3 regions of the Sphingobium sp. B12D2B genome follow, and region 2 is predicted to be linked to each of the others. Evidence: riboswitches for the same ligand, from Rfam matches in the RefSeq annotation. Region 2 holds a riboswitch; each other region holds the start of a gene.
The links. A riboswitch is a leader RNA that binds a small molecule or an ion and turns the genes downstream of it on or off. The one in region 2 is predicted to bind cyclic di-GMP.
Positions count from the first base shown of each region.

Region 1 (5,349 bases), 1.7 Mb from region 2:
GCACCGCGAAGGTGCCGATGAGCGAGACCGGGATCGCCAGTACCGGGATCAGCGCCGCCCGCCATTTCTGCAGGAAGACGATGATGACGAGCACGACGAGGATCACCGCCTCGACCAGCGTCTTCACGACTTCGTCGATGGACTTCTGGATGAACTCGGTGGGGTTGTAGACGATGCGATATTCAAGGCCCTGCGGAAAGTCCTTCGCCAGGACGTTCATCTCAGCCTTGATAGCCTCGGCGGCGGCCAGCGCGTTCGATCCCGGCATCTGGAAGACGGGGATGATGACGCTGTCCTTGTCGCCGAGATAGGCCGAGGTGCCGTAATCCTCGGCGCCCAGCTCAACGCGCGCGACATCGGAGACGCGGACCTGCCGGCCCTGATCGTCGGTGCGGATGACGACATTTGCGAACTGCTGCGGATCGGTGAAGCGACCCTGCGTCTCGACATTGAGCTGGAAGGCCGATCCGCCCGAGGGGGGCTGGCCGAGCGTGCCGGCCGCGACCTGCACATTCTGCTGGCGCAGCGCGGAGACGATGTCGCCGGCCGTCAGACCCAGCGCCGCCGCACGGCGCGGATCGATCCACACGCGCATGGAGAGATCGCGCGAGCCGAACAGCTGCACGTCGCCCACGCCCTCGATGCGGGCCAGCCGGTCCTTGATGCGGGTCTGCGCGTAATTGGAAATATACTCGCGATTGAGCGAGCCATCAGGCGAAATGAGGTTCACCACCAGCAGGAAGTCCGGCGAGGTCTTCTTGGTAACGATGCCGAGGCGCTGCACCTCCTGCGGCAGGCGCGGCTCGGCAATGGCGACGCGGTTCTGCACCAGAACCTGCGCCTCATCGAGGTCCGTGCCCTGCTTGAAGGTGACGGTGACGACCACGCGCCCGTCCCCCGTCGATTGCGACGAGAGATAGAGCATGTTCTCGACGCCGTTGATCTCCTGCTCGATGGGGCTGGCAACGGTCTCCGCCACGGTCTCGGCAGAGGCGCCGGGATACATGGCCGAGACGGTCACCGTCGGCGGCACCACCTCGGGATATTGCGAAACGGGCAGGAAGAAATAGCTGATCGCGCCGATGATCGTGATGATGACGGCGATGACGGCCGCGAAGATCGGCCGGTCGATGAAGAAACGGGACAGACGCATGAGGAGCTCTCCTCGGGGCAGCGCTCAGAGCATGTCCGGGTCAGGCGGCTTCACCTGACGGCTCGGACATGCGGAAAGCAAAAGGGACCGGATCAGGATGGGCTTCAGGCGAAGCCGATCACGACCTAGCGCGTAAACGTGGCCTGGCCGGACATCAGCGCGGTGGCGGCGGCAGGCGTCGCCGGCTGCGTCTCAGGCGCAATGCGGCCTTTGCGGACCTGCACCTTGCCGCCGGGCATGGCGAGCTGGGTGCCAACGATCACCACCTGATCCGCCGGATCGAGCCCAGCCCGCACGACGCGCAGGCCGTCCACGACCGGCCCAAGCTCGATCGGCTTGGCAGCGACGGTGCCATCCTTGCCGACGACGAGCAGCGTCTTGCGCGCCTGATCGGTCTGCACGGCGGTGTCCGGCACCAACAGCGCGCGAGTGGCAGAGCCGGTGGAGAGCCGCATGTTGCCGAACATGCCGGGCGTCAGGAACAGATCGGGATTTGGCAGCACGGCGCGGGCGCGAATGGTGCCCGAGCGCGGATCAAGGCCGTTATCGGTAAAGTCGAGCTTGCCCTTCCAGCGATAGGCATTCTCGTCCTGCAGCTTGATCTCGACCGGGGTGGCATCGGCATCGGCATCGCGCTTGGTCTTGAGGAACAGCGCCTCCGACCCCTCGAAGGTGAAGTAGATCGGATCGAGCGCGTTGATGGTGGTGAGCAACGTGCCGGATGCGCCCTCTCCCGATGAGGCGAGGTTGCCGGGGTCGATCCGCCGATCCGAGATGCGGCCGCCAATGGGCGCGCGTACGGTGGTGAACTCTAGGTCCAGCGCGCGGCTGCGGGCACGGGCCTGCGCACCGGCCAGCGCAGCCGATGCTGCCGAGACACGGGCGCGAAGACGGTCGACTTCGCTCTTGGAGACGGCCTCCACCGCCACCAGCCGTTCGGCGCGCTCAAGATCGCTGCGGGCCAGCGCGAGATCGCTCAGCGCAGTCGCAACGCCGGCACGCGCCTCGGCCAGCGCAGCCTGGAAGGGGCGCGGATCGATGGTGAAGAGCGGCTGGCCAGCGCGGACCATCTGCCCGTCCGTGAAATGCACGGCGGTGATCTGGCCGGAAATGCGCGGACGCACCTCGACCGCACGGCTCGGCTCGAACCGGCCGACATAATCGTCCCACAGCATGATCTCGCGTGCGAGCGGCGCAGAGACGGTGACGGTGGGTGCCGCCATCGCGGCCTGGGCCGGGGGCGACGGGCGCATCAGCGCATAGCCCCCGGCAATGGCGAGCACCGGCAGCGCCACCCAGGCGACGCGGGTCAGCGAGCGGCGCCGCGTGGCGCCGGCCTCGATGGGCGTGGCTTCCGCCGGGCTGAGTTTCTTGAGCATGTTCATGCGCGGTTCCTCCGCTTGATCGACAGACGCAGGGCGCCGATGTGGCGGAGCAGCGTCTCATATTGATGGGTCGTGTAGCCGGCCTCGTAAAAGCGACCGAGCTCGGACGGGGCGATGTTGTAGCCATGGTGCCAGCTCAGCACCGCGATGCGCCGCAGCGCTTCGAGGCGCGCGCTCGCCAGCGGCATGGCCCGGCGGGAGCCGAAGACGAGGCGCAGCAGGCGGCCCAGGCGGCTCTCCTCCCGCAGCGAAGATAGCCCGTCTTCCCGCGCAAGGCGGACAATCGTCCACTCGACCGGAAGGAGGTGGCCATCCTGCACCTGAAGGCTTGCAGCCTCCGATGCAGTGACACCCGGGACCATCGCCCGTGCCCCGCCATCTCTCAGATCCAGATATGCCATCACCGTGTCTCCTCCTGCTTCCCCGGCAGGCACGACGGGGCAGCCCCGGACAGCCAGTGCTGCCGGGCGCGCGCATCGCGGATGCCAGGGATCGATCCGGGAAAGACGGTGCGCGACCGGCGCGTCCGTCCCGAAACCAGAACCTATGAAATTGCTGTCAAATCAAGTCGGGCAAGCAGAACGCGCCCGGCCAAGCCGCACGCACCCCCATGCCTTCTGTACTGAATGGTATATTAATCGGATGTTCAGGCGTCAACCCGGTTTTTGTACCGACCGATATTTTATTTTGCAGCGCGCAAAATCGGTCTTGGGTCCTCAGGTGCTTCAGCGGCTAGGCCACATCCCCATAGTCGTCTCGGCAACGCGCTCCAGCTCCTCCCGCGTGGTGCCGGAGCCGGCCAAAACCGCCATGCCCTGCAAAACGGCGATGAGATACTTCGTGATCGCTTCCGCATCGGCGGGCCCGACAAACTCGCCCTCGTCGATGGCGCGCTGCATCCGGGCCACCAGTGCCCGCTTCACGGTCTCGCCGCGCTTGAGCACTTCCTCACGGATCGATTGCGCTTCCGCGCCACAGGCGGTGACGCTGATCACGCTGAGGCAGCCGGTGGGCTGGCCATTGCCGGCAATCGTGGAGAGTGCGCCATCGAGCAGATGCTGCGCCACGCCGCGCGCGGTGGGCATATCCAGCGCCGGACCGATATAGGCCAGCTTCTCCCGCTCGTAGAGATCGAGCGCCTGCCGGAACAAGGCCTCCTTGTTGCCGAACGCGGCATAGAGACTCGGGCGGGTGATCCCCATCGCGTCCGTCAGCTCGCTGAGCGACGCGCCCTCATAACCCTTGGTCCAAAACACACGCAACGCGGCCGCAAGCGCCTGCTCGCAGCAAAATTCGCGGGGCCGACCCCTGATGGCGGTCTGTTCCATATCGGACGGTATAGAATTCCTCGACGGGCTTGTCGAGTCCGGTGCGACGAAGGGAGCCAGGACGGTCCCGCTCGAGCGGCACGTTCTCCCAGGCATGATAAAAGTTAAGTTCAGACTCTTTTCCATGAACCTTTTCCAGAGCTTGACATTTCAAGCGCAGGATCACTCCGATCCCGATAATGGCAAAGCGGTGGTGACGCCGTGACGCAAAGCTTCCGGCCTTGGGTTCAAGGTAGCGGGGTTGCCGAAGGAGCCGAGGTCGGAGCTGTGTGTGCGTGTCTACGCCTCGCTCTGGCTATGATCGCTCCACACCGCTCCGCGCTACGTGGGCCTGCCATCGGATAGCTCCGTCTCCAGCCCGGCTGCAAGCCTGACAGGAGATGACGCAATGGCTCAGGTTCTTTCCACGACGACATTACGATCCAACAGAACGTCACGACTATGCCGGGCCATGCCCGCCATAGCTGCCTGCTCTGCGCTGGCCATGCTGCTCAGCGCCTGCGAGACCAGTGGTTATTCCCGCTACGCCAATGTCGGCTCGCCGGCGCCCGGGTCGGGTGGCGGCAGCGATGGCGGCAGCAACAATGGCGGGGGCGGGACTGACACCGGCGGTGGAAACACTGGCGGTGGGAACACGGGCGGTGGAAATACTGGCGGCGGGAATACCGGCGGCGGCGGTTCGGCCGATGGCGGCGGCAGCACCGGCGGCGGTCTGGCTGGGGGCGTCGTCACGCAGGTCTCCCCGGTTCTGGCGACGGCCGGCAATGCCGTGCTCGGCGTGGCGGATGGCCAGCAAGGCGTGACCACCCCCATCGCCGCTGCCTTGCCAGTCACGCAGCCCGTAACCGGCACGATCACGCGGGTGCTGCAGGATACCGGGACGGTGCTGGTCGATGCCGGCGAGGGCCGCACGCTGCTGCTGCAGGGCGCGCAAGGCGTGGTCGGCGATGTCGTGTCCATCGATGTTGGCGGTCGCGCCGTGACCAACGGTCTTGATGGCACAGCGGGCGCGATCGGCGTTGGCGTGCTTGGCGACACCCAGCCGACGGGTACGCTCGCATCCGCCGGCGTGCTGAACGCAGGCAATACCGCGCTGGCGACCGTGAACGGCATCGCCGATGTACGGGTGACCAACATTACGGCGCCCACCGGCGGCATTTCCGACAATCTACTGAATGTCGCGCTCGGCGGCAATCAACTGCTGGGGAGCGGCGATCCGGCGCTGGTCAACGCCAATGTGCTGCCGAACGGCGCGTCCCTGCCCGGCGGGGGCACGGGGGCCGTGGGCGGCGTGCTCGGCGCGGTGAGTTCAACCGTCGGGTCTGTCGGCGGCGCCGTGGGCGTGGGCGGTGACGTCTCAGGCGGCGGCGTGCTTGGCGGCGGAACGGCCACGGGCGGCGACGTAAATGGCGGCGTGCTTGGCACGGTCGGTGCCACGGTCGGCTCGGTCGGCGGTGCGCTTGGCGTTGGCGGCAGCGTCGAA
Region 1 is NZ_JAOQOH010000001.1:3,154,873-3,160,221, forward strand. Features, by position in the region: gene M2335_RS14905 (efflux RND transporter permease subunit) at 1-1,153, opposite strand, end outside; gene M2335_RS14910 (efflux RND transporter periplasmic adaptor subunit) at 1,279-2,538, opposite strand; gene M2335_RS14915 (hypothetical protein) at 2,535-2,939, opposite strand; gene M2335_RS14920 (TetR/AcrR family transcriptional regulator) at 3,264-3,866, opposite strand; cyclic di-GMP riboswitch class I at 4,038-4,115, shown strand; gene M2335_RS14925 (hypothetical protein) at 4,318-5,349, shown strand, end outside.
Region 1: linked by a shared signal. The riboswitch ahead of M2335_RS14925 (hypothetical protein) and the one ahead of M2335_RS06945 (autotransporter domain-containing protein) in region 2 are both predicted to bind cyclic di-GMP.

Region 2 (5,349 bases):
GCTCCTCATCTCCACGCCGATTGCGTTGACGCTGGGCACCTGGTTTGCGGAATATATGGGCAAGCGCGGCAATCCCGATGCGATGGCGCGGGTCTGCTTCTATTCGCAAGCACTGTCCGCTCCCTTCGCGATCGCCACCTCGCTCATGCCCAGCCCCTGGCTCGCCTTCTTCTGCGGCATGATCTCCTCGATCATCGGCCTCGCCAGCGCGCCTGCGCAGAATGCCGCGATCCAGATGGTGACGCCAAGCGAGATGCGGGCTCAGATCAGCGCGGTGTATCTCTTCACCATCAGTGTCATCGGCAATGGCCTCGGGCCGCTGCTCATCGCGCTCGTGACCGATTTCCTGCTGAAGGACGAGAGCATGCTGCGCTATTCGATGGCGTTCTTCGCCGCCGTAATGGCCCCCGGCGGCGCGGCGCTCATGTATCTGGCGATCAAACCTTATGCTCAGGCTGTAAGGAGGTCTGGTTTCGGGGAGGCTTGCCGCTGAAGGGGGTCGGAGGCCCTACTTCCGTGATGCAGGTTTCTGCGAGCTGCCACTTGACAGACTGCCTGAAAATGCGCGTCACGCGCAGGCCGAAAATACGACCTGCCGTTTTCTTTCTGCCGAAAGCAGTCTTCGAAGCGCCCGACGACGCTGGCGCAATTTTTTGATTTCACGGCAGATGCGCCGCGAGGACGAACGACGGCCGGGGTGGGGTTGCATCGTTGGCATCTGCGCCGCCGCCGGCTATCGGCGCTGTACCGAGCGATGGATCATCTGATGGAAGTCGAGCCGTTTCAGGCCATAGAATTGAGCAAGTTGGCCTATCGCCTGGGCGCGGAGGGGCGCTCGGTTCTCCATATGGAGTTTGGTCAGCCCTCGACGGGGGCACCGCAGGCCGCATTGGACGCTGCGCGCGACGCGCTTGGCATCGATCCGATGGGCTATTGGGAGAGTCCTGCGCTGCAGGCGCGGCTCGTCCAGCTGTATCGGGAGCGGTACCGCATGGCAGCCGAGCCTGATCAATTCCTGCTTACCTGCGGGGCCTCGCCGGCATTGGTCCTTGCGCTGAGCGCCCGGTTTAAGGCGGGCGACCGTATTGCCATGGCGCGACCGGGCTATGTGGCCTACCGCAACACCGTGCGCGCGCTCAACATGACGCCGGTCGAGATCGAATGCGGCGAGCAGGATCGCTTCCAGTTGACCGCATACGCGTTGGCAGCGCTCGATCCAGCGCCGCAGGGCGTGATCGTCGCCAGCCCGGCCAACCCCACCGGAACGATCATCGCGCCTGCCGAACTGGAGGCGATTGCGCGGCTGTGCGCAGAGCGCGGCATCGCGATCATCTCGGACGAAATCTACCATGGCCTGAGCTATGGCGCGCCTTGCCGCTCGATGGGAGAATTCGCAGCCGACGCGATGATCGTCAGCAGCTTTTCCAAATATTACTGCATGCCCGGCTGGCGGCTCGGCTGGCTCTACGTGCCGCGCGCCATGGTCGAGCGGGCACGCGCCTATATGGGCAGCCTGTTCCTGACCGCGCCATCGATCAGCCAGCATGCCGCTTTGGCGGCGCTGGACTGCACGTCAGAGCTGGAAGCGCATCGGGCCACTTATGCCCGTAACCGGGAGATTCTGCTGGACGCCTTGCCAGCCCTTGGTCTGCGACGCATCGCGCCGCCGGATGGCGCCTTCTACATCTATGCGGATGTCAGCGAATTGACGGATGATAGCCCTGCGTTCTGCAAGAAGCTGCTCCTTGAGACCGGGCTCGCCACGGGACCGGGGGTCGACCACGATCCGGTCAATGGCCATCGGTTCATCCGGCTGAGCTTTGCGATCACGGAAGCCGAAGTGCAAGAGGCAGTGCGGCGCCTTTCGGCGTGGTTGCCCGACCAGCGACGGCTGTAACGATCACGTCGCGGGGGGCAACCATATTTTAGAGCGACGGATGCAGCGCAATCGACGTCGTGCTTGCGTTGAAGTTAACTATAGTTATCGGCTTAACACGGCCGGTTATGACCCCGCTCCAGACCGAGGGCGATAATTTTCACACGACAAATCAGCTGCATGGCTCCGATCTGCATGCGCGCCATCTCGACAAGGCCGGGCTTTTTTGTTGCGCTGCCGCTCAGCTAACGTTAATATTCCTCCTGAAGATGACGGCTCCGCCCGATGGGCGTTCGTTGCCTTCGACAAGGGCAAACTGTCGGTAACGGCGGGACGCAAAGCCTCCGGCCCCAATGGGGTAGCGGGGCTACCGGGGGATGAAACAGAGCATTTTCGGATATCGTGTGTAGCCTGCTGTGAGAAGGTCATGGGGTTCGTTTGAACCTCAGGCTGCGCTCCCTGTCGTCGCGCTTCGATCCCTGTCTCAAATCCCGTTGAACCGCACCTGCATGGCGGTTTGCCCTTCACATCATCTGGGCGGTGGGCCCACACGAGGGGATTTCGTAATGCAGGGTAAGGCAATCAAAACGCGCAGCGCCGTTCGGCAGGCTCTCAAGGCAGGTCTGTTCAGCAGTGTCGGTATCGCGGGGCTGCTGGCAGGCGCCTCGGTCGCGCATGCCGAGCCTGGCATTTGCCAAGCTGAGGGTAATGTAACGCTCTTTTTCTGCGAACCTTCGTCGGTGAAGGCTCGTATTGAAGGAGGTGATACCAGCCTCACCGTGAACGGCGCACAGGACGAGTGGAGTATTACGGCCGATGGCGTCAGCTATTATACGTGGGATAACACAAGCCCTGGCGATATTACGTCGACCCTCCTCATCACCAATTCCACGATCAGCACCACTGATAATGGCGGCGTAAACGTCAGTTCCAATATCCAGGGTCGGAACGACATTTCGGTCACCGTGGGCCCGGACGTCACGGTCAACAGCGTGGGGGGCAGCGGTGGCATTTGGGTTCGCAACCAGATCGCGGGCGACATCGCGATCGAGAATGGCGCCGCGCTGACGGTCTCAGGCGTGGAAACCAATGGCATCTCTGCCACCACCAACGCAGGATCGGTGAACATCACCAATAGCGGGGCCATCACGGTCCAGCAAACCAACGGGGCCGCAGACTTCACCCAGCGGGGAATTTACGCCGACGGCGGTTTCAACGATGCCGAGCCGGTCGAGGTGACCGTGACGAACACTGGCCAGGTGGAGGCACAGGCAGCCGGCATCCGTGTCGTCAATTACAACGGTCTCGCAAAGATCACGAACAATGCGTCGGTCTCGTCGGTGAACAATCAGGCGCTGGTCGGCTGGACGCCGAATGGCCAAGTGGTGATCGACAATCAGGCGCAGGGCACCGCGACATCGGACGCCGGACCAGCGATTCAGGGCGCTTCGCAGGTGGGTGACATCACCATCACCAATGCGGGGATCGCGGAAGGCGAGTCCGGCATTCTCGCCATCGCCGGTTTCGATCCGGATGAAGCAGGCTCAGGCAAGATCACCATCACCAACAGCGGCACTGTCACCGGCAGAACCGGAAGCGCGGTTCAGGCGCGCACGCCGCTTGGCGATGTGGTCATCAGCAACACCGGCACGCTGCAATCGCTGAGCGGGATCGCGGCTGTCGATGCAGACACGCTCAGCGGTACGGTCCAGATCATCAATTCCGGGTCGATCCTGGGTGAAACCGGCATTGTCACCAACAGCGCGGCGACCACCATCATCAACTCGGGCACCATCGAGGTCTCGCCTTCCTCCGGCCACGCCATTCTGATGGGCGCCGGCGACGTGACACTGGAACTGCGTGCCGGCTCCAGCATCACCGGTCTCGTCGCGGATGCGGATATCGCGAGCGGCACCAACACCCTGGCCCTGGGCGGCATCGTCGACTCGTCATTCGATGCCGGCCTGATTGGCGTGCAGTATAATGATTTCGATGAATTCGTGAAGGTAGGGGACGGCACCTGGACGCTCACGGGGACAGGAACGACCGGCTGGACAGTCAAGGAAGGGACGCTGAACGCAGGCAGCAATGGCGCATTCGGCGTTGGCCAGGACTATGTCGTCGAAGGTGGCGTGCTGGGCGTGGGTGGTTCGCAGAATGAGGTGACCTTGGGCTCGCTCACTGTCGCGCAAGCAGGCCTCGTCGGCACCGACGGGGGCGTGCTCGTGCTCGATCAGAGCAGCGACACCGTGTTCGCTGGCGAGTTGATCGGCGGAGGGACGTTCGTCAAGGCGGGCGAAGGCGTGCTCGCGTTCACCGGTAACGGCTCGCCCTTCAATGGCGCGCTGGATGTTACCGGCGGTTCATTTAACCTGACTGGCAGCCTCGTCACGACTTCGGTCTCCGTGGGCGGCGCCGAAATTGCTTCGCTCAACATCGTGAGCGGCGGTACGCTCAATTCCACCGAGGGCTTGATCGGCATGGGAGGAACGACCGGGGCCGTCACTGTCTCTGGCGAGGGGAGCTGGAGCAGTTCCAGCTCCATACAGATCAGCCGTGACCCCAACTCCTCCGGTTCGCTGACCATCATGAATGGCGGCTCGGTCGAGACGGTGAATGGCAGCATCTACATGGGCGCGGGCGGCTCGATCAGCGTCAGCGGTGAAGGGTCGGCGCTCCGTGTCGGTACGCTGCATTCCGAACTGCCGGCCGACTGGGTTTCGGCCGATGGCTGGTTCAGTGCGGATGAGGGCAGCATCTCGGTGACCGACGGTGGTTTGCTGGAGGCTGACGGCAGCTATATCGGTGGAAGCGGCTCAGGCACGGCGACGATGACCGTCGACGGTGCCAACACGGTCTGGCGCAACGGCCTCAGCCTGTACATCGGCGGCACCGGCAACGACACCATCGGGCAGGGCAATGTGACGGTGTCTGGCGGCGCAGAAGTCACGTCCTACACCAGCGCACTTGGCGTGGACACTGGCTCGAGCGGAACGCTGACCCTTACCGGCGAAGGCACGACCTACAGTGTTCTCGCCCGTAACGGCTACGCCGGGAACATGCGGGTCGGCTACAGCGGCACGGGCACCGCCACGGTTTCCAACGGCGCCCTGCTGTCGGCAGCGGCGCTGATCGATGTGGCGAGCCAGGAGGGCAGCAGCGGTACGCTGACCATCGAGGCGGGCGGCCGCGCCACCGGCGAATCCCTGCGAATCGGTGGGGCTCAGTCCGCTGTCGGCAGCGTCAGCGTCGATGGAGCAGGCTCCACGCTCGAAATCGGCAGCGGTCGCATCGGTGTCGGCATCTCTGGCGAGGGCATGCTGACGGTCAGCAATGGCGCCTCGGCGAGTTCGCAGGGCGCCATCCTTGGCTGGGAGGCTACCGGCAAAGGCACGGCAACGGTGAATGGCGCGGGCAGCACCTGGACCAATGACGGTATTCTCTACGTCGGCAATGTCGGCGAAGGAACGCTC
Region 2 is NZ_JAOQOH010000001.1:1,451,508-1,456,856, forward strand. Features, by position in the region: gene M2335_RS06935 (MFS transporter) at 1-493, shown strand, start outside; gene M2335_RS06940 (pyridoxal phosphate-dependent aminotransferase) at 755-1,897, shown strand; cyclic di-GMP riboswitch class I at 2,177-2,251, shown strand; gene M2335_RS06945 (autotransporter domain-containing protein) at 2,443-5,349, shown strand, end outside.

Region 3 (5,349 bases), 1.4 Mb from region 2:
GGGGAAGCCGCGATAGATCATGAGCGCGAGGGTCACCGCCGGGTTGGCGTGCGTGCCGGAGACCGCGCCGGTCACATAGATGGCGATGGTGACGGCAAGACCCCAGGTGATGCACACCCCGAAATAGGCTGTGCTGTAAGGGCTTGGATCATAAAGAAAGTACATCGCGGCGGCAGAACAGCCGATGGTGATGATGATGAACACTGCAATGCATTCGGAGATCAGTTCTCCAATAAATGCCTTCCCCGGTGACATTGGCCCCTCCACGTTTATCGATTGTCATTTATCCGACGGCGTTGACGTCCAGCCTCGCATGATCCGCGAGATAGGCTTCCAGCACCGCCACCTCTTCCCTGCGCATATGCAGGCCAAGTTTCGATCGACGCCAGACAATATCGTCGACCGAGCCTGCCCATTCATGCGCGAGAAGATAATCCACTTCGGCTTGCGTGAGCCCGGCGCCGAAATGCTGCCCGAGGTCCTCCGCCGTCTTCACGTCCGCGAGCAGCTTGAAGATGCGTGAGCCATAGCTCTCCGCCAGGCGGCGGATGGTGGTTTCGCTCAGAAATCCGACCTTTTCCCGCAGGTCGGCAATGAGGCCATCCAGCCCTCGCGCGTCCAGGTCGCCGCCGGGCAGCGGAGCGGTGGCTGTCCAGGCCGGTCGCAGGCTCGGGAGGTGCCGGGCGAGCTTGTCCATCACCTCTTCGGCCAGCGCGCGGTGGGTGGTGATCTTGCCGCCGAAAACGCTCATCACCGGCGCCGCGCCCCCGGCATGATCCAGCGAGAGGACGTAGTCGCGACTGATCTCCGAGGCGTTGGTCGTCGCGTCGTCATAGAGCGGGCGCACGCCAGCGAAACTCCACATCACATCCTGCGGCGTGATCTGCGTGGCGAACCAACGGTTGACGGAGTCGCAGAGATAAGCCGTTTCGGCCGCATCGATCTTCACGACGTCCGGCGCGCCCTGCCACTCCACATCCGTCGTGCCAATCAGCGTGAAGTCGTTTTCATAAGGAATGGCAAAGACGATCCGCTTGTCCGGATTCTGCAGGATATAGGCGTGGTCGCCCTCGTACAGCTTGCGGGTGACGATGTGGCTGCCCTTGATCAGCCGCAATGTGCCCGCGCCCGCAACGCCGGCCCGCTCGGGCAGGAAGTCAGCGGCCCAGGAGCCGGTGGCATTGACGAGCACATGCGCCGTCACGGAGAACGGCGTGCCGTCAGTGCCCTGCAAGGAGACGCGCCAGCCATGCTGATCCCTTTGTGCGGCGAGGCATTTTGTGTGGGTGAGGACCGTCGCGCCATGCTCGGCAGCATCCTGCGCGTTGGCGACGACGAGGCGGCTGTCGTCGCCCCAGCAATCGGCATAGACATAGCCGCGGCCAAACCGAGATTGAATGGCGCTGCCATAGCCATCCCCGGCCAGCCTGATCGCCCGCGAGTGGGGCAGGCTGCTGCGCCCGCCCAGCCGATCATAAAGGAACAGGCCGATGCGCATCATCCACATGGGGCGCATGCCGCGATCATGGGGCAAAACGAACTCGAGCGGGCGGATGAGGTGCGGCGCCGCACGCATGAGCCGTTCCCGCTCCGCCAGGGCCTTGGCGACCAGCCGGAACTCATATTGCTCGAGATAGCGCAGCCCGCCATGAATGAGCTTGGTGCTGGCCGAGGAGGTGTGCGCGGCGAGATCGTCCTGCTCGACGAGCATGACACGCGCGCCACGGCCCGCCGCATCGCGCGCAATCGCAGCGCCGTTTATGCCTCCCCCAACGACCAGAACATCATACTCAATAGCCATGAAGCGACTTTCGCAGCACTAACTAACGAAAGTCAAATGCTTTCGTATCTTTCGTTATTCTGAGATGGATAGATGGTCGGGCGCCGGCGCGAGCGAATTTCGCTCGCAAGACTATATTGGCTAGCGAGTTTCCCGTTAGCTTAGCCGGACGACGGGGTCGGCGCGAGATACGGGACCTATCAGCGCACGGAAAAGCGAAATTTCAAACGAACCCCGTCGGATGTACCCGCGCGGCGTCGGCAGGCCATCAATATCACTGGACCGAAGCACGCCGTGATGGCTATCGGCTGGGCCATGAGTGTCATCGCAACCATCATGAATTCGGCCACCGGCCAGCCCGTTCAGAAAATGACCTTCGGTCGCATGCCCAAGCCCTGGGCCAGCTTTAATCTGGAAAGCGGCGAGCTGGTGACGATCGATCGCGTCCAGGTCGGCAAACCAGCGCCCGGCAAGTTCGTTGCGCCTGTCGAGGTCTGGGTCACGCCGAAAAGCTGATGTCGGCAAGCCCGGAGCGGATGAGCGACATTCTGATCGTCGGCGGCTCGCTCGCCGGCCTCATGACCGGCCTCGCACTGTCGCGGCATGGCTTCTCGATCACGCTGCTGGAGCGCTCGACCGATACCGACCGGACCGGGGCCGCGCTGCAGGTCGGCTATGGCTTGCTCGAGCAATTGACCGGGCGCCCTCATGCCGCCGGCGCGCTCGCGACGGGCGTCCAGGCATGGCAATCGGTCTATCGCGGTCTGCGCGCAGCGGCGGACGAGGCCGGCATTGTGGTCCTGCAGAACGCCCGCGTCGAAGCGACGGGAGAGACGGAGGGACGGGCCTGGGCAAGGACCGCCGATGGCCGGCGGTTCGACGGCACGGTGCTGGTCGGCGCGGACGGCTATCAGAGCGTTGTGCGGCGGCAGGTCAGTCCGGAGCGCCCGAATGCGGTCTTCGCGGAGTATCTGGCCTGGGTCGGCTTTGCCGAAGAGTCGGCGCTGTCTGTCCGCTATCCGCCCAGTCTGGAGTTTCTCGAGGCCGGGCCCTATGTGCTTCTCGGCTTTCCGCTGACCGCCGCCGATGGCAGTCCGGAGCGCGGCCGCCGCCGGGTCGGCTGGGGCTGGTACGACGCCGGACATAACGCAATCCTGCGCAGAACAGGGGCAGTCGAGGGCGCGCTGGTGCGGCATTCGCTACGCCCGAACGACATGCCGGATGCGCTGTTCGATGAGCTGGCCGCACTGGCGCGCCGGCACTGGCCATCGCCCTGGCGCGACGCGATCTTGGAATGTATCGCCCGCAAAGCGGTGCTCGGCACACCGGTCGTGGAATATTGTCCCGACCGGCTCGTCGCCGGCCGCATGTGTCTGGTTGGCGACGCCGCCCATGTCTGCACGCCGATGACGGGCAATGGCTTTGCAACCGCCGCGCAAGATGCTCTCACCCTCGCGCGCTGCCTCGACCCGGCGGCCTTGCGCACCGACCCGAATGCCGCGCTCGCGCGATATGAAGCGTCCCGGCTACCCGAGGTGCGCAGACTGGCCCGGTCTGGCCAGCAGATCAGCCAGAATTTCGTGCGCTCTGCCGGTTGAGGCGGTTGCTCTCCGGCATTGCGCCGACATCCTGAGGCCGCACCCCACCCCGCAAACGCTCAAACGAGGACCGACGCTTGGCCGCGTCGCGCGCTCCACGCCCTGACAAGCGAAGCGATGGGAGAGGAGCCCAAGCGGCGTTTTTCGCGGGACGGGCCTTGGCATTTAGCCCGGATGTGTAATTCGTCGGGATGATAGCGACTGCAACGAAATACATCCTCATGGAATTCGGTTTGGCGCGAGCTAACCGCATCGTCGGTTCGCTTCAGTCCGCGAAGTTCTTGGCGTGTTGCTTAGGCTCTGATGATCCAAACCTCGCGTTTATTTCATTGAAAACAAACGCGCTCCTAATTGGGCTACTCGATCTGCGGTTCAACATGAGAGTAGTCGCACAATTCTCCATCTGGTCGTTCACCACATAAGCGTTGACTGCGTAGCGTATAATAGTTAAATCAAAATTTACCTAATAGCGCCCGAGATTCTCGGTCGAAACGGCAAACCATCGGCGACGATGGGACGCAAAGCCTCCGGTCCCTCACAGGGATAGCGGGGTTACCGAAACGGAGAACTATTGTGGACCTGTCGTCCTCGCGCCTTCCAGATCCTTTACGCCCTCGTCGGGCGACGGCCCGTCTTTGGCGACGGTCAGCAAGCACCAGTACCGATCATCACGTGATCCAGTCGCTTGCGACTGGCTCGCCAGATGCACGCGCTTGCAATCCAAAGCTCCGCGAAACGCAGTCGCCCGAGGGACTCTAAGGTAGGCGGAGTCTAATATTTTCCGTTTAAATTCATGTGCATATCAAGAAAGAGAAAGACATCGTCATGTTCGTGAACTTGAAGTCTATCGCGACAATTGCGCTTCTGGGCTCCATCCCGGCGGCAAGCTACGCTCAGTCCTCAGCATCTGTGTCGACCACGGGTACAGCCCGGATTGTTCAGCCGATTTCGATCGCAAAAACCAGCGACCTTGCGTTCGGCACGATCGTGAAACCCTCGGTAGCAGGGACCAACACGGTCACTGTCGATGCCTCGACGGGCAACCGCAGCCTGTCTGGTTCCGGCGACGCCGTTGCCGCTGGCGGCACGACGTCACGCGCAGCCTATACGGTCTCAGGTGAAGGGGGGCAGACTTTCTCGATCTCGGTGCCCGCCAGCTTCTCCATGACCGGTACGCCCGGCGGCACGATCACCGTCACGCTGACGCCGAGTGCCGCAACGGGCACATTGTCCAGCTCCATCGGCACAGCTGGCACAGCGACCTTCGGCGTCGGCGGTAGCTTCTCCCTGCCCAATACGCAGGCCTCTGGCAATTACTCGGGCAGCTTCACGGCGACCGTCGCCTACAACTGACCTGTGACAGGAGCGTCTCGTGACGGTCTCATCATCCATCCGGATGGGAGCGCGCCTGTTGCGGGCGACCGCTCCTGCGCTGGGAGCGCTGTGCCTTTGCGCGGCGCTTCCAGCCTCACAGGTGAACGCGGCTGAAGCGACCGCGAAAGGCCAGGTTTCGATCGTGGAGCCGGCTTCGATCACGCAATCGGCGAAGGACATTGTCCTGCAGCCGGTGCTGGTTCTTCAGTCGAGCCTCCGGGTCATGATCTTGTCGCCAGGGCCGCAGTCAAACGAGAGCGACCAAAACGCCGGGCTTTCCATGGCCGCTCCTATTCAAATCGCCGGGGGCAGCAACCAGACGTTTTCTCTCCTGGTCTCGCAAGCATTCGTCCAGCCAGGCACAGGGGGTTCGCTCAGGGTACCGATTGCGACGCTGAGCGATGATAATTTCCCGCCCTTTGAAGCCGGTCCCTCGGGGTTCGAGGATGTCCTCATGGGCCGGCTGAGCGGCGATGGGCTTCTGTCTGTTCCGCCGTTTCTTTTGAAAGCGCTACGCGAAAGCTATGGGTCCGACGGCGGGCCTTTGCTGGTCCTGGCGCAATATGAATGAGCTGGAGACGCCGGTGATGACTCTGC
Region 3 is NZ_JAOQOH010000001.1:6,045-11,393, reverse strand. Features, by position in the region: gene M2335_RS00050 (MIP/aquaporin family protein) at 1-255, opposite strand, end outside; gene glpD (glycerol-3-phosphate dehydrogenase) at 284-1,801, opposite strand; gene M2335_RS00040 (hypothetical protein) at 2,096-2,296, shown strand; gene M2335_RS00035 (FAD-dependent monooxygenase) at 2,296-3,378, shown strand; cyclic di-GMP riboswitch class I at 3,862-3,938, shown strand; gene M2335_RS00030 (DUF4402 domain-containing protein) at 4,210-4,731, shown strand; gene M2335_RS00025 (hypothetical protein) at 4,751-5,323, shown strand; gene M2335_RS00020 (hypothetical protein) at 5,316-5,349, shown strand, end outside.
Region 3: linked by a shared signal. The riboswitch ahead of M2335_RS00030 (DUF4402 domain-containing protein) and the one ahead of M2335_RS06945 (autotransporter domain-containing protein) in region 2 are both predicted to bind cyclic di-GMP.